2 linked regions of the Pseudoxanthobacter soli DSM 19599 genome follow. The protein of the gene in region 1 interacts with the protein of each later gene in a pairwise test. Links are inferred from orthologs where the notes say so. Each region holds a gene or a part of one and is shown on either strand. Other genes may lie near its edges.

Evidence for each region.
Region 2: the proteins of sfsA (region 1) and BUF17_RS10085 interact in binary tests that used the Escherichia coli proteins (3 or more experiments, as listed by UniProt). The link is inferred for Pseudoxanthobacter soli DSM 19599 from one-to-one orthologs.

Annotation. Positions count from the first base shown.
Region 1 is NZ_FRXO01000001.1:650,802-660,796, forward strand. What follows is about bases 3,664-6,511. They hold sfsA (DNA/RNA nuclease SfsA), read left to right. Parts: upstream 3,664-4,662; coding sequence 4,663-5,361; downstream 5,362-6,511. Other genes in these bases: BUF17_RS02745 (ABC transporter permease), read left to right, coding at 3,664-3,865; BUF17_RS02750 (ABC transporter ATP-binding protein), read left to right, coding at 3,862-4,656; map (type I methionyl aminopeptidase), read left to right, coding at 5,531-6,361; radC (RadC family protein), read left to right, coding at 6,379-6,511. Also shown: BUF17_RS02730 (HugZ family pyridoxamine 5'-phosphate oxidase), read right to left, coding at 1-262; BUF17_RS02735 (DUF2934 domain-containing protein), read left to right, coding at 653-1,042; BUF17_RS02740 (ABC transporter substrate-binding protein), read left to right, coding at 1,678-2,658; more of BUF17_RS02745, read left to right, coding at 2,981-3,663; more of radC, read left to right, coding at 6,512-7,131; BUF17_RS02770 (circularly permuted type 2 ATP-grasp protein), read left to right, coding at 7,271-8,692; BUF17_RS02775 (alpha-E domain-containing protein), read left to right, coding at 8,828-9,769. UniProt on the Escherichia coli protein: Binds to DNA non-specifically. Could be a regulatory factor involved in maltose metabolism.
Region 2 is NZ_FRXO01000003.1:560,193-570,336, forward strand. The notes cover bases 682-3,678. They hold BUF17_RS10085 (glutamate-5-semialdehyde dehydrogenase), read left to right. Parts: upstream 682-1,557; coding sequence 1,558-2,799; downstream 2,800-3,678. Other genes in these bases: proB (glutamate 5-kinase), read left to right, coding at 682-1,468; BUF17_RS10090 (nicotinate-nucleotide adenylyltransferase), read left to right, coding at 2,799-3,488; BUF17_RS10095 (tellurite resistance TerB family protein), read left to right, coding at 3,614-3,678. Outside these bases: GTPase ObgE, read left to right, coding at 1-212; more of proB, read left to right, coding at 209-681; more of BUF17_RS10095, read left to right, coding at 3,679-3,985; BUF17_RS10100 (acyl-CoA carboxylase subunit beta), read left to right, coding at 4,333-5,868; BUF17_RS10105 (acetyl-CoA carboxylase biotin carboxylase subunit), read left to right, coding at 5,986-7,998; BUF17_RS10110 (methylmalonyl-CoA mutase family protein), read left to right, coding at 8,159-10,129; scpA (methylmalonyl-CoA mutase), read left to right, coding at 10,142-10,144. UniProt on the Escherichia coli protein: Catalyzes the NADPH-dependent reduction of L-glutamate 5-phosphate into L-glutamate 5-semialdehyde and phosphate. The product spontaneously undergoes cyclization to form 1-pyrroline-5-carboxylate.

The sequences.
Region 1 (9,995 bases):
TGACGCGGGCGCCGGCGAGCGGATCGATTCGGGTGCCGTCGGTGACGAGCAGCGAGGCACGGGCGTCCGCGGCTGCGTTGCGGGTGTGCAGGGCGAGCGTCGAGATCAGCGTGACCGGCGTTCCATCCGGCAGGGTCGCGACCGAAGCGAGCGAGGCATAGGGCGTCCCGTCCTCCGTCGCCAACGTCGCCAGGCTGCCGTGGCGCGCGTTGCGAATCAGCGTCCGCGCCGCGAGAGCCGGGATGAAGGCGTCTTCCGTCATTGTACTATCCTGCCCCTGGAACCCGCCGGCCATGGCGGCATCGCCGCCCCCCGGCGTGTAAGAAATTGAATTCACTTCGCAATCCGACGCGGAGGCCGACATGGCGAACGTATCTTGCGCAAAAGCCGCAGGCGCGGCGGCGCATGGTCCCGCTTGCCGCCGACGGTCGATCCGGAAAGACAGGCGGGACGCCGGGTTATAGCCACAACTGCGAGGCATTTGCAAAACGAGAATTTACACGGCTTCCCGGGAAAAACCGTTTTGCCTGTCATATGATCTGGCAGGAATCGTGCTTGCACTGATCGGGGTTACACCCGGACAATCATCGCGGAACGGCATCGACGGTCCGGACGCCGACCGCACCTCCACTGGACCGACAGGCAGAGCGACATGACCAAGAACGCCATCGATGAGGACCAGGTCCGGGCGATCGCACACGCGATCTGGATCGAGGAAGGCATGCCCGACGGCCGGTCGGAAGCGCACTGGTTCCTCGCGGTCGAGCGCTTCACCGCCGACGCGGCGAAGCCCGCCAAGGCGCCGCGCGCCGCGAAGCCGGCCGCCGCCGAGAAGCCCGCAGCGAAGACGCCCGCTGCCAAGAAGCCCGCTGCGCGCGCCAAGGCCTCCCCGGCCGCGACGCCGGCTCTGACGGCCCCCGAAGCGCCCGCCGCCGCCGAGCCTGTCAAGGCCGAGCCCGAAGCCGTCGCCGCCAAAACGCCGGAGCCCGCCGTGACGAAGGCGCCCGCCAAGACCCGCCGGACCGCCAAGCCGAAAGCCTGATCCGCCGCCTTCGTGCCTCAAGGTCTCCCCGCGCGGACGTTCGGCCGCGCCGGGATGGCGCTCGCGGTTCGCGACGTGTCGGTCCTGCCGGCCGGCGCGATGAGACGCGCAGCGACGCAACGGTGCGCCGGACCTCGCCGAGCGGACGACCCGCCTTCCCGCCTCGCGTCAGGAACTGCCGGTCCGCCGGCCGCGCAGGCCAAGCCGGCCGTCTCACACCTCACGTCCGCCGCTCTCTCCCATCGTCGATCGTGTGACTTGCTGGAAGCACCCCCATCCCTGCCGGAAGCGACCCTCGTCTCTGCCGGAGCCGCGGGCTTTCCCGGCCGGACCGGGCATGACGGTCGGCGAAGCCCGTCGGCCTCGGTGGCGCAGGATGTCTTTCGTCGACGACGCCATGCCCGCGCCATGTCTTCCGTCGACAGGCCGCGGCATTTCTGGAACATAGGTTGGGGATGAGGCGTCGGTGCCCGCGGGTGCCGAAAGCCGGATGCGAACACCCAAGACGAGCCTGCAGCTTGCGAAAGAGGGATTTCACCATGCCGCTCACGACGACGTTCACCGCGACCGGGCACTTCCGTCGGTCCGCCGCCGCCACCGCGCGGGCGGAAGCCGGGAACGCCGCCCGCCCTCTGATGCCGCGCCTCGCCGCTGCGGCCGGCGTCGCGGCGCTCGCCTTTGCGTCCCTGATGGCGACGTCGCCGATCGCGGCCCGCGCCGACGACCTGCCGCTGGTCGCCGTGACGGCCATCGTCGAGCACCCGGCTCTCGATGCCGCCCGTGACGGCGTGCGCGATGCGCTGAAGGATGCCGGCTACGAGGACGGCAAGACGATCCGCTTCGTCTACGAATCCGCCCAGGGCAACCCGGCGACCGCCGTGCAGATCGCCCGCAAGTTCGTCGGGGAGAACCCGGCGGTGATCGTGCCGATCGCGACGCCCTCCGCCCAGGCCGTCGCGAGCGCGACGCAGGACATTCCGGTCGTGTTCACGGCGGTGTCCGATCCCGTCGGCGCCGGGCTGATCGAGAGCCTCGGCAAGCCGGGCGCCAACATCACCGGCGTCTCGGACTTCTCGCCGCTCGGCGATCAGGTCGCGCTCATCAAGCAGATCACGCCGAACGTGAAGACGGTCGGCATCATCTACAATCCCGGCGAGGCCAATTCGGTCGCGCTGGTCTCGGCCTTCAAGGGCGTGGCGGAGGATGCGGGGCTGAAGGTGGTGGAATCGACGGCCAACAACTCCTCGTCCGTGCAGCAGGCCGCCCGCGCCCTCGTCGGCAAGGTCGACGCCATCTACGTCCCGACCGACAACACCGTGGTCTCCGCGCTTGAATCGGCCGTGCAGGTCGCCCAGGAAGCGCAGATCCCGCTCTATGCCGGCGACACCGATTCCGTGCCGCGCGGCGCCATCGCCGCCGTCGGCTTCAACTATTACGATGTCGGCCGCCAGACCGGCGAGATGGTGGTGGAAGTGCTCGGCGGGCAGAAGCCCAGCAAGATCCCCGCGATCGTCGCCAAGGGCACCAATCTCGTGGTCAATCCCGGCGCCGCCGAGAAGTACGGCGTGACCATTCCGGCCGACGTCGTCGCCAAGGCGACCAAGGTGGTGCAGTAATCCGCGGACATCCGCGACGGGGCTGGCTGTTGCCAGTCCCTGCTCGCTCCCCGGACCTTGTCCGCTATCCAGACCCGGCCGCTCCCGCAGCGCCGGGTCTGTTCGTTTAGCCGGGAATGTGCTTTAGAACGGCTTGCGTCCGGGTCTCCGGCCCGGACGCGAGACGCCCTGTTCAAGCCCGTGTTCAAGCCTTTGAATCTGGAGCGTTTGCCCGTTCGCGGTTGAACCCGCGCGGCGGCGCGGCGCGACAGAGGCGCGATCCGGCCGATCCCGGGATCGACGGATTGCCGCGGACCGCAGCACCGTGCGGCCTGGAGCCTCCATGTCCCTGATTGCAATCCTCGGCAGTGTCGAGCTCGGCCTCGTCTATGCCTTCGTCGCCCTCGGTGTCTATTTCTCGTTCCGGGTGCTCGACTTTCCCGACCTGACCGTCGACGGCTCGTTCCCGCTCGGCGCGGCGACTTCCGCCGTGCTGATCCTGGCGGGCGTCAATCCCTGGCTCGCCACGCTGGCGGCGATGGCGGCGGCGGCGGCGGCGGGTCTCGTCACCGCATTCCTCAATATCCGCTTCAAGATCCTGAACCTGCTCGCCTCGATCCTGACGATGATCGCGCTGTTCTCGATCAATCTGCGCGTCATGGGCCGGCCGAACGTCGCGCTCATCAATGCCGAGACGGTGCTGACGCCGTTCCGCGGCCTGTTCGGCCTGCGCGATTACTGGGTGCGGCCGATGATGCTGGCCGTGCTGGTCGCCATCGCCGTGGTGCTGATCGCCCGGTTCCTCGCCAGCGATTTCGGCCTCGCGATGCGCGCCACCGGCGCCAACGCCCGCATGGCCCGCGCCCAGGGCGTTTCCACCGATGCCCACATCTATGTCGGCATGGCGCTGTCGAACGCCCTCGTCGGGCTCGCCGGCGCGCTGTTCGCGCAGATCAACGGCTTTGCCGACGTCACGGTCGGCGTGGGCACCATCGTCGTCGGCCTCGCGGCGGTGATCGTCGGCGAGACGCTCATTCCGACCCGCACGCTGTGGCTGGCGCTGACCGCCTGCGTGCTCGGCTCCGTCGTCTACCGCATCTGCATCCAGCTGGCGCTCTCCGCCGATTCCATCGGCCTCCAGGCCTCGGACCTCAACCTCGTGACCGCCGTGCTCGTCGCCGTCGCGCTGGTGCTGCCGCGCCTCAAAAAGTCCGGGAGGACCGCATGATCCGCGTCGAAGATCTCGGCATCACCTTCGGCCGCGGCACGCCGCTGGAGAAGCGCGCGCTCGACCATGTCGACCTCGCCATCGCCGACGGCACGTTCGTCACGGTGATCGGCTCGAACGGGGCCGGCAAGTCCACCCTGCTCGGCGCGCTCGCGGGCGACGTGCAGGCGACGCGCGGACGGGTGCTGATCGGCGACACCGACGTGACGCGCTGGTCGACGACCCGCCGCGCCGCGCTGGTCGCCCGCGTGTTCCAGGACCCCCTCGCCGGCTCCTGCGCCGATCTCACCATCGAGGAGAACATGGCGCTCGCCGCCGGCCGCGGCAGCCGGCGCGGCCTCGGCCACGCGCTGACGGGAGCCCGCCACGCCGCGTTCGTCGAACGCATCGCCTCGCTCGGCCTCGGGCTCGAAAACCGGCTGAAGGACCGCATGGGCCTTCTTTCCGGCGGCCAGCGTCAGGCGCTGTCGCTCGTCATGGCGACGCTCGCGCCTTCGAAGGTGCTGCTGCTCGACGAGCACACCGCCGCGCTCGATCCGCACATGGCCGATTTCGTGCTGGACCTCACCGCCCGCCTCGTCGCGGAGCATCGCCTGACGACGCTGATGGTGACGCATTCGATGAAGCAGGCGCTTTCCGTCGGCCAGCGCACGATCATGCTCCACGAGGGCAATATCGTGCTGGACGTGTCCGGCACGGAGCGCGCCGGGCTCGGCGTCGACGATCTCGTCGCGATGTTCCGCAAGGTGCGCGGCCAGGAGATCGAGGACGACGCCCTGCTGATGGACTGAGCCGCCGTGCGCTTCGCCACCCCGCTGATCGAAGGCCGCCTGGTCAGGCGCTACAAGCGCTTCCTCGCCGACGTCGCGTTCGAGGACGGCCGCGTCGAGACCGTGCATTGCCCCAATCCCGGCGCGATGACCGGGCTCGCGATCCCGGACGGGCGCGTGTTCGTGTCGCGCTCGCCCAACCTGAAGCGCAAGCTGCCGCTGACGCTGGAACTGGTGGAAGCGGACGGCGTGCTCGTCGGCATCAACACCGCGCACCCGAACGGGCTCGTCGCGGAGGCGATCGTGGACGGAACCATCGCCCCGCTCGCGGGCTATGCGCGGCTGCGCCGCGAGGTCGCCTACGGCGAGGCGAGCCGGGTCGACATCGTGCTCGAGGACGACGCCCGGCCGCGCGCCTATGTCGAGGTCAAGAACGTGCACCTGATGCGGCGGCCGGGACTGGCGGAATTTCCCGATTCGGTGACCGCGCGCGGCGCGCGCCACCTCGCGGAGCTCGCCGCCATGTGCGCGCTCGGCCACCGCGCCGTGATGGTGTTCCTGATCCAGCGGCCGGATGCGGAGCGTTTCGCCCTCGCCGCCGACATCGATCCGGCCTACGCGGCCGCCTTCGAGACCGCCCGCAAGGCGGGCGTGGAGGCGCTCGTTTACGGCTGCACCATCTCGACCGAGGCGATTTCCGTCACCGGCCCGGTCGCTTTCGCCTGAACAGGGCCCCACGGCCCAATTGGCGATTGCGAACGGCGATGAACTGGCGTTCAAAAGACCCTATATGTGGCGCAACGCTCGCAATGGACGCGCTTTCCTCCCAGCCGGGGCCCGCCGGTCAACCCGACGCCGGCCCCGTGGCGGTGCGACGCCCGCAAGGAACGGTACGATGGTGACATATGTGGATGGGGCGACCGCCCCGTTGAAGAACAACGGACAGATCCGGCTTTACGACGCGACCGCGTTCGACGGAATGCGCAAGGCGGGGCAGCTCACCGCGCGCTGCCTCGACGCACTCGACGACTTCGTCAAGCCGGGCGTGACCACCGACGCCATCGACGCCTTCGTCTACGATTTCGGCATCGCCAACGACGCGATCCCGGCGACCCTGTTCTACAAGGGCTATCGCCGCTCGACCTGCACCTCGATCAACCACGTCGTCTGCCACGGCATTCCCAACGAGAAGCCGCTGCGGGAAGGCGACATCGTCAATATCGACGTGACCTACATCGTCGACGGCTGGCACGGCGATTCGAGCCGGATGTATCCAGTCGGCGACGTCCGGCGCGCGGCCGAGCGCCTGATCGAGGTGACGCACGAATCGCTGATGCGCGGCATCGCCGCCGTGAAGCCCGGCGCCACCACCGGCGATATCGGCCACGCCATCCAGACCTATGTCGAGGCCGAGCGCTGCTCCGTGGTGCAGGATTTCTGCGGCCATGGCCTCGGCCGGCTGTTCCACGACGTGCCGAACATCCTGCACTACGGCCGGCCGGGCGAAGGCGTCGAACTGAAGCCCGGCATGCTGTTCACCATCGAGCCGATGGTCAATCTCGGCCGGCCGCATGTGAAGGTGCTGTCGGACGGCTGGACCGCCGTCACCCGCGACCGCTCCCTCTCCGCGCAGTGCGAGCACAGCATCGGGGTGACAGAGACCGGGTGCGAGATCTTCACCGCGTCGCCGGGCGGCCTGTTCACGCCCCGTTCGCTGCGCGGCTGAGACGCGGGAGAGCGCCGATGGCCGGAGACGACGCCGGACCCCCCGCCGGCCCGCCGGCCTCGGGCTTCGCCGACGCCACGCGAAAGATCGACCCGCGCAAGGGGGACGCGGAGGGGCACCGCGAGCGCTTGCGCGCGCGGTTCCAGACCACCGGCGCGGACGGCCTCGCCGACTACGAGCTGCTCGAAATCGTGCTGTTCCGCTCGATCCCCAGGCGCGACACGAAGCCGCTCGCCAAAAGGCTGATCCAGCGCTTCGGATCGTTCGCGGAAGTGCTGTCCGCTCCCCACGCACAATTGATCGAAGTAGAAGGCGTCGGGGATGCCACAGCGACGGACCTGAAAATCGTGCTCGCCGCGGCCCAGCGCCTGACGCGCGGCAAGGTCAGAGGCAGACCTGTCCTCTCATCGTGGAGCGAAGTTCTGGACTATTGCCGCGCGGCGATGGCTTTTGCTGAAAAGGAGCAGTTCCGGATCCTTTTCCTCGACAAGAAGAACGCGCTGATCGCCGATGAACTTCAACAGACCGGGACAGTCGATCATACGCCGGTCTATCCGCGGGAAGTCGTCAAACGAGCACTCGAACTCTCCGCAACCGCGCTGATCCTCGTCCACAACCACCCCTCCGGCGACCCCACGCCGTCGAGGGCAGATATTCAGATGACGCGACAGATCGCCGATATCGCCAAGCCTTTGGGCATTCTGGTGCACGATCATATTATTGTCGGGCGCGACGGTCACACCAGCATGAAGGCGCTCAAGTTTTTCTGAAATACTGTGATGCGGATCTCTTTTGAACACCAATGACCAAATTTTAGTCATTGGTCAGCTCTGAGGCAAAGCCCTTGCGGACGGCCCGGATTTGTCGATTAAATCGAATCCAGGGCGGCCAACAGAGCGAGCAGACTGGATGACGACGCAGGCCTTCGACGAGATGACCGCAATGGGGGCGGAAATCCGGCCGGGATACGAGCGTATCAAGGCGTGGCTCTCCGAGACCGATCAGGAACAGCTTCGCCTGCGGCAGAAGGAGGCGGAATTGCTGTTCCGCCGGATCGGCATCACCTTCAACGTCTATGGCGATGCCGATGCCGAGGAACGGCTGATCCCGTTCGACATCGTGCCGCGCGTCATCACCAAGACGGAATGGAAGAACCTGACGCTCGGCCTCGAGCAGCGCGTCAAGGCGCTGAACGCCTTCCTCTCCGACATCTACAACAAGGGCGAGATCATCAAGGCCGGCATCGTGCCGGAGGAACTCGTCTACAAGAATCCCTATTACCGGCCGGAAATGGTCGGCTTCCGCCCGCCCCAGAACGTCTATGTGCCGATCGCCGGCATCGACATCATCCGCGTCGATGCCGACACGTTCTACGTGCTGGAGGACAATGCGCGCACCCCGTCCGGCGTGTCGTACATGCTGGAAAACCGCGAGGTGATGCTGCGGCTGTTCCCCGAGCTCTGCGCCGAGAGCCGCGTCGCGCCGGTCGAGAACTATCCGGACGAACTTCTCGCCACGCTGCGCTCGATCGCCCCCGATTCGGCGCCGTCGTCGCCGACCATCGGCGTGCTGACGCCCGGTCCGTTCAACAGCGCCTATTACGAGCACACCTTCCTCGCCGACAAGCTCGGCGTGGACCTCGTCGAAGGCCGCGACCTGTTCGTGCGCGACAACATCGTCTACATGCGCACCACCGAAGGGCCGCGCCGCATCGACGTGCTCTATCGCCGCCTCGACGACGACTTTCTCGATCCCCTGGTGTTCCGCCCGGACTCCGCGCTCGGCGTGCCCGGCCTGATGGCCGCCTACCGCGCGGGCAACATCGCGCTCGCCAATGCCGTCGGCACCGGCGTGGCGGACGACAAGGCGGTCTACAGCTACATGCCGGAGATCGTGCGGTTCTATCTCGGCGAGGAAGCCATCCTGAAGAACGTGCCGACGTATCGCTGCCGCGAGCCCGAGGCGCTGGCCTACGTGCTCGACCATCTGGAAGAGCTGGTGGTGAAGGAGGTTTCCGGATCCGGCGGCTACGGCATGCTGATCGGCCCGCGGTCCGACAAGGAAACCATCGAGACCTTCCGCGCCAAGCTCAAGGCCAAGCCGGACGACTTCATCGCCCAGCCGACGCTGGCGCTTTCGACCTGCCCGACCTTCGTCGCCTCCGGCGTCGCCCCCCGTCACGTCGACCTGCGGCCGTTCGTGCTCTCGGGCGCCGACAAGGTGCGCATCGTTCCCGGCGGCCTGACGCGCGTCGCGCTGAAGGACGGATCGCTGGTCGTCAACTCCAGCCAGGGCGGCGGCACCAAGGACACCTGGGTCCTCAACGACTGACGTGTCCGGCGTGCGCGGCGGCCCCCATCGATGGTGGCCCGCGCCCGCCGCCGCCTTCCCTGCCTGAACGGTCCGCCGACCCCGCACGCGGCCGGACCCTCAACAATCACAATCCCAAACGGGAGCCCACCTTCCATGCTGAGCCGCACCGCAGAAACCCTGTACTGGCTCGCGCGCTATGTCGAACGCGCCGAAAACACCGCTCGAATCATAGACGCCGCGGCGCGCCTGTCCGCCATGCCGGCCGGCTATTCCGGCGACCACAACGAATGGGCCACGGCCGTCGCGGCCACGGGCATGTCGGACCTGTTCAACCGCCTCCACGGCGAGGCCAACCAGCAGACGGTCGTCGAGTTCCTCGGCTTTTCCACCGAGAACCCGTCCAGCATCCGCTCGTGCCTTGAGGTCGCCCGGGCCAACGCGCGCGCGGTGCGCACCGCGCTGACCATCGAGATGTGGGAGGCGATCAACGGCGCGTGGCTGGAGATGAAACGCTTCTCCAGCGATTCGATGACCCGCACGAAGCTGTCGGAGTTCCTGTCGTTCGTGAAGGAGGCCAACCTCCGGTTCGACGGCTCGGCCTATCGCACCATGCTGCGCGACGACGCCTTCGACTTCTTCCAGCTCGGCGTGTTCATCGAGCGGGCGGATGCGAGCGCGCGCATCCTGTTCGCAAAGCACGACTTCCTGGAGGACGACAGCGCCTCGCGCGGCACCGGTCACGACTATTTCCAGTGGACCGCGATCCTGCGCTCGGTCTCGGCGCAGACATCCTATCACTGGGTCTACCGCGACAGCGTCAAGCCGGAGCTGGTCGCCGACCTGCTGATCCTCAACCGGCGCATGCCGCGCTCGATCGCGAGCTGCTACGAGAACGTCACGCGGCGTCTCGACCTGCTGGCGCGCGCCTACGGCCGCCAGGGTCCGAGCCAGCGGCTCGCCTACGACATCTACGACCGTCTCAACGACAGCGAGATCCGCACCGTGATGCGCTCCGGACTGCGGAGCTTCCTGACCGAGTTCATCGAGGACAACAACAAGCTGGGCGAGGCGATCACAGAACAATATCTCGTCTGAGCGGTCGGACGGCGAGGGAGCCGCCGGGTATCCGAGCCTTCGGACACCCGGGCCCCCCCTTCCCCGACGTCCGAAGCAACCTTCCAGGCGGCTTGCCGGCCGGGACGATCTCCTTTCGGAGCCCCGGCCGATCTCCCGCCCGACTGTCGCGCATCCGCCGCCGGAGACCTCCCCAAGTCGCCGGACGGATGATTGCCAGCATGACGCCTGCCGGCGGAGTTCAACA
Region 2 (10,144 bases), on another replicon or contig:
TGACCAAGGTCGATGCGCTCAACGAGGAGCTTCGGGCCGAACGGCTCGCGGCGCTCGGCAAGGCCTGCGGTAGCCGGCCGATGGCGATGTCGTCGGCGAGCGGCGAAGGCGTCGAGCGCACCCTCAGGGCGCTGTGGCGCACCATCGACGGCAGCCGCGGCGGGAACGTCAACGCGGTCCCCTCCGAGGAGGACGACGCGTGGCGGCCCTGATCGATACCGCCGCCGCGACGGGCTCCGCGCCTGTCCGGCGCGTTTCGGCGGCCCGCCGCGTCGTCGTGAAGGTCGGCTCGGCGCTGCTCGTCGAGAACGGCGCGGCGAGCGGCCGGCTGAAGGCGGACTGGCTCGCGAGCCTCGCCGACGACATCGCGGCGCTCACCCGCCAGGGCGCCGAGGTGATCGTGGTGTCCTCCGGCGCCATCGCGCTTGGCCGCGGCGTGCTGAAGCTGCCGCGCGGGCCCCTGAAGCTGGAACAGGCGCAGGCGGCGGCCTCCGTCGGCCAGATCGCGCTCGCCCGCGCCTGGTCGGAGGCGCTTGCCGCCCGCAGCCTCGTCGCCGCGCAGGTGCTGCTCACCCTCGGCGATACCGAGGAGCGCCGCCGCTACCTCAATGCCCGCTCGACGCTCGCGACCCTGATCCGCCTCGGCGCGGTGCCGGTGATCAACGAGAACGACGCGGTGGCGACCAGCGAAATTCGCTACGGCGACAACGACCGGCTCGCCGCCCGCGTCGCCACCATGGCGAGCGCCGATCTTCTCGTGCTCCTGTCCGACATCGACGGCCTCTACACCGCGCCGCCTGCGCTCGACGCGAACGCCCGCCACATTCCCGTGGTCGAGCGCATCACGCCCGAGATCGAGGCCATGGCCGGCGCGGCCGCCTCCGAGTTCTCCCGCGGCGGCATGAAGACCAAGATCGATGCCGCCCGGATCGCGGTTTCCGCCGGCACGGCGATGGTGATCGCCTCCGGCAAGGCGCTGAACCCGCTGGCGGCCGTCGACGGCGGCGCGCGCTTCACCTGGTTCGACGCCCACGCCACGCCGACGCTCGCCCGCAAGACCTGGATCGCCGGATCGCTCGACCCCCACGGCAGCGTGATGATCGACGACGGCGCTGTCGCCGCGCTCGCCCGCGGCCGCAGCCTGCTGCCGGCCGGGGTCGTCGCCGTCGCCGGCGCCTTCAGCCGCGGCGATGCGGTGCGCGTGGTGGCGAAGTCGTCGGGCCGGGAGATCGGCCGCGGCCTCGTCGCCTACGACTACGACCATGCGGTGCGCATCATGGGCCGCAACAGCCGCGAGATCGAGGAGATCATCGGCTTCGTCGGCCGCGCCGAGATGATCCATCGCGACGACCTCGCCCTCGACGAGGTGGCGCTCGCCGCGCTCGCGGCTGCCCCGTCGCACACGCCGCAGGCTTCGCCCGGATCGGGCGAAGCCGGCCTGCGTCCCCAGGAGAGCCAGCCATGCTGACCGAGCCCGAAGCCGTTCCCGCCAGCCGCCTCGCGGACGGACCGGCAGCGCCGCTGGCGGACGTGGCGCTGTCGGACGTGGCGGGGCTGATGGCGGATATCGGCCGCCGCGCCCGCGCCGCCGCGCGCCGGCTGGCGCTCGCCTCCGACGCCGCCAAGGCCGCGGCGCTGAAGGCCATGGCCGCCGAGGTGAGGGCCGGGTCGGCCGATATCCTCGCCGCCAATGAGGGCGACGTCGCCGCGATGCAGGCGGCCGGCCAGCTCGCCTCCTTCATCGACCGGGGCACGCTGAACGCCGCCCGCGTCGAGGCGATCGCCGAGGCGCTGGAGGCGATCGCCGCATTGCCCGATCCCGTCGGCTCCGTCGTCTCGTCGTGGACGCGGCCGAACGGCCTCGTCATCGAGCGGGTGCGGACGCCCCTCGGCGTGATCGGCGTGATCTACGAGAGCCGGCCGAACGTGACGGCCGATGCCGGCGCGCTGTGCCTCAGGGCCGGCAACGCCGTGATCCTGCGCGGCGGCTCGGACGCGCTCGCCACGTCGCGGGCGATCCATGCCTGCCTCGTGCGCGGGCTCGAGGCCGCCGGCCTGCCGCCCGACGCCATCCAGCTCGTTCCCGTCGCCGACCGCGCCGCCGTCGGGCTGATGCTGAAGGGCCTCGACGGCGCCATCGACGTGATCGTGCCGCGCGGCGGCAAGAGCCTCGTCGCCCGGGTGCAGGAAGAGGCGCGCGTCCCGGTGTTCGCCCATCTCGAAGGCCTCTGCCACGTCTATGTCGACAAGGCCGCCGATCTCGCCATGGCCAGGCGCATCGTCGTCGACGCCAAGATGCGGCGCACCGGCATCTGCGGCGCGGCCGAGACGCTGCTGGTCGACCGGGCCGTGGCGGGCACGCACCTCGTGCCGCTGCTTCAGGCGCTCGCGGACGCCGGCTGCCGCATCCGCGGCGACGAGGCCGTGTGCGCCGCCTTCCCGACCGCCGAGCCGGCGACGGACGAGGACTGGAGCACCGAATATCTCGACGCGGTGATCTCGGTCGCCGTGGTCGACGGGCTCGACGCCGCCATCGCCCACATCGACCGGTGGGGTTCGCACCACACCGACGCGATCATCACCGACGATCAGGCCGCCGCCGACCGCTTCATGGCGGAAGTCGATTCCGCCATCGTGCTGCACAACGCCTCCACCCAGTTCGCGGATGGCGGCGAGTTCGGCATGGGCGCGGAAATCGGCATCGCCACCGGCCGGATGCACGCGCGCGGCCCCGTCGGGGTCGAGCAACTGACGAGCTTCAAGTACCGCGTCCGCGGATCGGGGCAGATCCGCGGGTGATGTCGCACGCTGGCAGGCTGTCTCGCGCGGGGACCGGGCCCGCCGGCAGCGGGGCTGCCGAGCGGCGCGGTGCGCTGCCGCCGGTCTTTCCCGGCGAGCGAATCGGGCTCTATGGCGGCTCGTTCGATCCGCCGCACCACGGCCATCTCCACGTCGCGGAAACCGCGTTGAAGCGGCTCGGGCTCGACAGGCTGTGGTGGGTGGTGACGCCCGGCAACCCGCTGAAGGAGAACGGCGCGGCGCCGCTTGCCGAGCGGCTGGCGGCGGTGCGCGCGCTCGCCCGCGACCGGCGCATGGTGGCGACCGGCTTCGAGGCCGGCCTCGGGCTCACCTACAGTTTCGAAACGGTGTCCTTCCTGCGCACGAAGGTGCCGGGGGTCCGGTTCGTCTGGATCATGGGCGCCGACAACCTCGCGAGCTTCCACCGCTGGCGCGACTGGCGGCGCCTCGCCGGGCTGCTGCCGATGGCCATCGTCGACCGGCCGGGCGCCACGCGGGGCGCGTTCGCCTCGCCAGCGGCCCACGCGCTGGCGCGTTTCCGCGTGCCGGAGCGCGATGCCGCCTCGCTCGCCGGCCGGGCGCCGCCGGCGTGGTGCTTCCTGCATGCCCCGCTCGACAATTCCTCTTCCACCGCATTGCGGGCCGCGCGGCTGAAGGCGGCCCGCGCGGACAGCCCGCCGGTCCCCTGACCGGCACCGACCGAAAGGCGACGACCGTCATGACGACACGCCACCGCGAAAAGAAACCGTCCTCCCATGCGGCGCAGGACGAGGCCGGCCCGGCGATTTCCCCGCAGGAGGCGCTGATCTACGTCATGGTCACGCTGTCCGCCGTCGACCGCGAGATGACCGACGTCGAACTCGGCACCATCGGCGACATGGTGTCGGGCCTGCCGGTGTTCGCCGGCTACGATCCGGACCGCCTGATCGAGACCGCCCGCGATTGCGGCGAGATCGTCCGGGGCGAGAACGGCCTGTCGCTGCTGCTGGAAATCGTCCGCGACGCCCTGCCGGTGCGGCTGCACGAGACCGCCTACGCGCTCGCCATCGAGGTGGCGGCCGTCGATCTCGACGTCGAGCAGGAGGAACTGCGCTTCCTCGAGCTGCTGCGCGACGCGCTCGATCTCGATCCGCTGGTAACGGCGGCCATCGAGCGCTCGGCCCGGGTTCGCTTCCGCACGCTGTAACCTCCCGCCGGGGGGGAACGATCACTGACACCGCGCCGGCGGGCCGAAAGGGCCTCGCCGGCGTTTTGCTAATTTGCGAAAAATTGTGAAATCGCATTTAACCCGTTCAATCCTTGTATAATTCGGCTCTGTTTGCAAAACAGCGCGACCGGACGGCACCTTCGCCTCGAAGGGGAACCCGTCGAAGGCGGCGCTGCGCCCCGCCGGAGCGTTCGGGTCCGTCTTCGCGGCGCCTGCGGTGTCTGGTCCGGGCCGAAACGGGTGATAGAGTTGCGTGCCGTCCCCGGACGGCGGTCCATGCGGGTTGCGGATTGCCGCTCGGTCGGCGGCGGCTGAGGTGAACGGTCATGAGAGACATCCTCGACAAGCTCGATGCCCGCCGCGCGGGTGCCCGCCTCGGCGGCGGCGAGAAGCGCATCGCCGCCCAGCACAAGCGCGGCAAGCTCACCGCGCGCGAACGCCTCGAACTCCTGCTCGACGACGGCTCGTTCGAGGAGTTCGACATGTTCGTCGAGCACCGCTGCACCGATTTCGGCATGGACAAGCAGCCGAAGACCCCGGGCGACGGCGTCGTCACCGGCTGGGGCACGGTGAACGGCCGCACCGTGTTCGTGTTCGCCAAGGACTTCACGGTGTTCGGCGGCTCGCTGTCCGAGACCCACGCCGCCAAGATCACCAAGATCCAGGATATGGCGCTGCGGATGCGCGCGCCCATCGTCGGCCTGTTCGATGCCGGTGGCGCCCGCATCCAGGAAGGCGTCGCCGCGCTCGGCGGCTACGGCGAGGTGTTCAAGCGCAATGTCGCCGCCTCGGGCGTGATCCCGCAGATCTCGGTGATCATGGGGCCGTGCGCCGGCGGCGACGTCTATTCGCCGGCCATGACCGACTTCATCTTCATGGTGCGCGACACCTCCTACATGTTCGTCACCGGCCCGGACGTGGTGAAGACCGTGACGAACGAGACGGTCACCGCGGAGGATCTCGGCGGCGCCCGCGTCCACACCGCCAAGTCCTCCATCGCCGACGGCGCCTGGGACAACGATGTCGAGGCACTGCTTCAGGTGCGCCGGCTGATCGATTTCCTGCCGGCCAACAACCAGTCCGGCGTGCCGCACTGGCCGACCGAGGACGACGGCCGCCGCCACGACGACAGCCTCGACACGCTGGTGCCGGACAATCCGAACACCCCCTACGACATCAAGGAACTGATCCTGAAGGTCGCCGACGAGGGCGATTTCTTCGAGATCCAGGAAGCCTTCGCCAAGAATATCGTCACCGGCTTCATCCGCCTCGAGGGCCGCACCGTCGGCGTCGTCGCCAACCAGCCGATGGTGCTGGCCGGCGTGCTCGATTCAGACGCGTCCCGCAAGGCGGCGCGGTTCGTCCGGTTCTGCGACGCGTTCGAAATCCCCATCGTCACCTTCGTCGACGTGCCGGGCTTCCTGCCGGGAACGGCGCAGGAATATGGCGGGCTCATCAAGCACGGCGCCAAGCTGCTCTACGCCTATTCCGAGGCGACTGTGCCGCTCGTCACCGTGATCACCCGCAAGGCGTTCGGCGGCGCCTACGATGTCATGGCCTCCAAGCACGTGGGGGCCGACATCAACTATGCCTGGCCGAGCGCGCAGATCGCAGTGATGGGCGCCAAGGGCGCGGTCGAGATCATCTTCCGCCAGGATATCGGCGACGCCGCCAAGATCGCCGAGCGCACCCGGGAATACGAGGACCGCTTCATGTCGCCGTTCGTGGCGGCGGAACGCGGCTATGTCGACGAAGTCATCATGCCCCATTCCACCCGGCGGCGGCTGTCGCGCGCGCTCACCATGCTGCGCGCCAAGAAGGCCGAGACCGTGTGGCGCAAGCACGACAACATCCCGCTCTGAGCCGCCCCGGCGGCATTCGCGTCCGTCCGTCCGCTTTCCGTTTGATCCCGCTCATGGTCTTCGCCGGCAGAACCGTTCAACTGCCGTCGGCCGGGCCGCACATCGAGGGCAGCAGCCGTGTTCTCAAAGATCCTGATCGCCAATCGCGGTGAGATCGCCTGCCGGGTCATCAAGACCGCGCGGCGAATGGGCATCAAGACCGTCGCGGTCTATTCCGACGCCGACCGCGACGCGCTCCACGTCGAGATGGCGGACGAGGCGGTGCATATCGGCCCGGCGCCGGCGGCGCAGTCCTATCTCGTCATCGACCGCATCATCGAAGCCTGCCGCCAGACCGGCGCCGAGGCGGTCCATCCGGGCTACGGCTTCCTGTCGGAGCGCGCGGCCTTCGCCGAGGCGCTCGATGCCGCCGGCATCGTCTTCATCGGCCCCAACAAGGGGGCGATCGAGGCGATGGGCGACAAGATCGAATCGAAGAAGGCGGCGAACGCGGCCGGCGTCTCCACCGTGCCGGGCTTCCTCGGCGTGATCGAGGATTCCGAGGCCGCCATCCGCATCGCCGACGAAATCGGCTACCCGGTGATGATCAAGGCCTCGGCCGGCGGCGGCGGCAAGGGCATGCGCATCGCCCATTCGTCCGGCGAGGTGGCGGAGGGCTTCGACCGCGCCCGCTCAGAGGCCCGCTCCTCGTTCGGCGACGACCGGGTGTTCATCGAGAAGTTCATCACCGATCCCCGGCACATCGAAATCCAGGTGCTCGGCGACAAGCACGGCAACGTGATCTATCTCGGCGAGCGCGAGTGCTCGATCCAGCGGCGAAACCAGAAAGTCATCGAGGAAGCGCCGTCGCCGCTGCTGGACGAGGCCACCCGCCGGCTGATGGGCGAGCAGGCGGTGGCGCTGGCCAAGGCCGTCAACTACGATTCCGCCGGTACGGTCGAGTTTGTCGCCGGGCAGGACCGCTCGTTCTATTTCCTCGAGATGAACACCCGCCTGCAGGTGGAGCATCCGGTGACGGAGCTGATCACCGGCATCGACCTCGTCGAGCAGATGATCCGTGTCGCCGCCGGCGAGCGGCTCGCCATCGCGCAGGACGACGTCAAGCTCACCGGCTGGGCGGTCGAAAGCCGCGTCTATGCCGAGGACCCGACCCGCGGCTTCCTGCCCTCCACCGGCCGGCTCGTGACCTACCGCCCGCCGGCCGAAGGTACGGTGGACGGCGTGACGGTGCGCAACGACACCGGCGTCTACGAGGGCGGCGAGATCTCGATCCACTACGATCCGATGATCGCCAAGCTCGTCACCCACGCGCCGAGCCGGCTGCGGGCCATCGATGCCCAGGCGATGGCGCTCGATGCCTTCGCCATCGACGGCATCCGCCACAACATCCCGTTCGTCTCCGCGCTGATGCATCATCCGCGCTGGCGCGAGGGCCGGCTTTCCACCGCCTTCATCGCCGAGGAATTTCCGAACGGCTTCCAGCCGCAGCAGCCGGCCGGCGAGGCGGCGCTGCCGTTCATCGCGATCGCCGTCGCGGTCGACAATGCCCTCAACGTCCGCAAGCGCCGCATCTCCGGCCAGCTCCGCGCCCCTGATTATGTGCGTTTCGATGCCGAGCGCGTCGTCGCGCTCGGGGCCGCGCATCATGCCGTGACCGTGGTGGACGGCGCCGATCCCCATGCGCTGCGGCTCAGGACCGATCTCGGTGCGGAAATCGCCGTCACGTCGTCGTGGCGGCCGGGCGAGCGGGTCTGGCACGGCAGCATCGACGGCAAGCCGCTCGCGGCCGACATCCGCCCCATCCTGAACGGCGTCGCCATTTCCCACGCCGGCATGGCGAGCGAGGCGCGGGTCTATACCCGCCGCGAGGCCGAACTCGCGCTTCTGATGCCGGAAAAGGTCGAGGCCGGCGCCGGCAAGAACCTGCTCTGCCCGATGCCGGGCCTGGTGCGGGCGCTGCTCGTCAAGGAAGGCCAGGACGTGAAGGTCGGCGAGCCGCTCGCGGTGGTCGAGGCGATGAAGATGGAAAACGTGCTGCGCGCGGAACGCGACGCCACCGTCTCCCGGCTCGTCGCCAAGGAAGGCGACAGCCTGCCGGTCGACGCCGTGATTCTGGAGTTCGCGGCCTGACCTGTAAGGGCCTGAATTCGAGGCCGCGGCAGGCAGCGGCCCGGCCTGAATGCCCGGCGCGGGCATGTCCCGTTCGGATCGTCGCGATCTGAACGGCGGGACGCCGTTGCCCCGGCGGGGCCGAAAGCGGACGCGCGGTTCAAACGCGATTGGAGAGGCCATGACCGATCTCGCGGACGAAGCCAGGACCGATGCCTCGGGCGACGCCCCCCGCTGGCGCGCGCTGGTCGACAAGGTGCTGAAGGGCGCCGATTTCGACCGCGTGCTGACGTCGCGCACCTTCGACGGACTGAGGATCGCGCCGCTCTATCCGAAAGCCGACGGCGAGGTGCCGCGCGCGCTGCGGGCCGCGTCCGGCCCGTGGACGGTGATGCAGCGCGTCGACCATCCCGACGTGGACGAGGCCAACCGCCTCGCGCTCGACGATCTCGAAAACGGCGCGGGCGGGCTGGTGCTGAGCTTCATGGGCGCGGCCGGCGCGCGGGGTTTCGGGCTCGGCGAGGCCGACGCGGAGGCCCTCGACCTTGCGCTCGCCGGGGTTCATCTCGATCTCATCGCGCTCCGGCTGGAGACGGCCCCCTTCGCGGGCCACGGGCCGCGGGCGGCGATTGCGGAGCTGGCCGAGCGGCGCGGCCTCGATCCGGCCTCGCTCACGGTCGATTTCGGCGTCGATCCGCTGGGCGACGCGGTGCGCACCGCCCATCTGCCCGCGGCGTGGCCGGAAATGGAGCGGCGGATCGCCGAGGCCGCCCTGCCGCTCATCGGGCGGGGCTTCGCCGGCTCCGTGCTGACCGTCGACACCCGGCCGCACCACGAGGCCGGCGCGGCCGAGGCGCAGGAACTCGCCGCCGCGCTCGGCACCGGCGTCGCCTATCTCAGGGCGCTCGAGGCCGGCGGCGTTGCGCTCGACCGCGCCCGCGACGCGCTCGTGTTCCTGCTCGTGGCCGACACCGACGAATTCCTCACCGTCGCGAAGTTCCGTGCCTTCCGCCGGCTGTGGGCCGCGGTCGAGCGGGCCTGCGGTCTCGACCCGAAGCCGGTCCGGCTGCTGGCGGAAACGGCATGGCGCTCGACGACGCGCCGCGATCCGTGGGTCAACCTGCTGCGCGGCACCATCGCGGCGTTCTCCGCCGTGGTCGGCGGGGCGGATGCCTTGACCGTGCTGCCCTATACCGCGCCGCTCGGGCTCGCGGACGGGTTCGGCCGCCGCCTCGCCCGCAACACCCAGGCGATCCTCGCCGAAGAGGCCCATCTCTGGCGGGTCGCCGACCCTGCGGCCGGCGCCGGCGGCTTCGAGGCGCTGACCGACGAGCTCGCGGCCGCCGCGTGGCGCCTGTTCCAGGAGATCGAGGCCGGCGGCGAGATCGAGGCCGGCGGCGGCATGGCGGCGGCGCTCGCCTCCGGTGCCTGGCAGCAGCGGCTCGCCGGCACGCGCGAGGCGCGGTCCTCGGCCGTCGCCCGCCGCAAGGTGCAGATCACCGGCACAAGCGAATATCCCAATCTCGCCGAGGCGCCCGTCGCGGTGCTGAAGCCGATCCCCGCTCCGGCGCCGGCCGCCGCGGTGGGCGAGGGCGCCGTCACGTTCGCCCCGTTCGCGTTCCCGCGCCTCGCCGAGCCGTTCGAGCGGCTTCGCGATGCCGCCGAGGCGGGCGCGGCGGCAACCGGCCGGGCGGCGACGGTGTTTCTCGCCGGCCTCGGTTCGCCGGCGAGCTTCAATGCCCGCGCCGGCTTCGCCCGGGCCGCGTTCGAGGCCGGCGGCATCGCCGCCCTCGGCAACGAGGCGCGGGCGGACCTCGCGGCGCTCGTCGCGGAGTTCCGCGCCTCTGGAGCCGGGATCGCCTGCCTCTGCGGCAGCGACGAGACCTACGCGGCCCCGGTCGCGGAGGGGCAGGACGAGACCGTCGCCGAGACCGTCGCCGAGACGGCCGCCGAGGCCGCCGCCCGCGCCTTCGCCGAAGCCGGCGCCACGCTCGTCGTGCTCGCCGGCCGGCCGGGCGAGCGCGAGGCCGCCCTTCGCGCCGCCGGCATCGGCGCATTCCTGTTCGCGGGAGACGATCTCGTCGCCTTCCTGTCCGCAGTCCAGAGCGCGGCCGGCATCGCCCATAATGCTGCCGCCGCCGAGAGCGCGTGAGGAGGCCGCCCGATG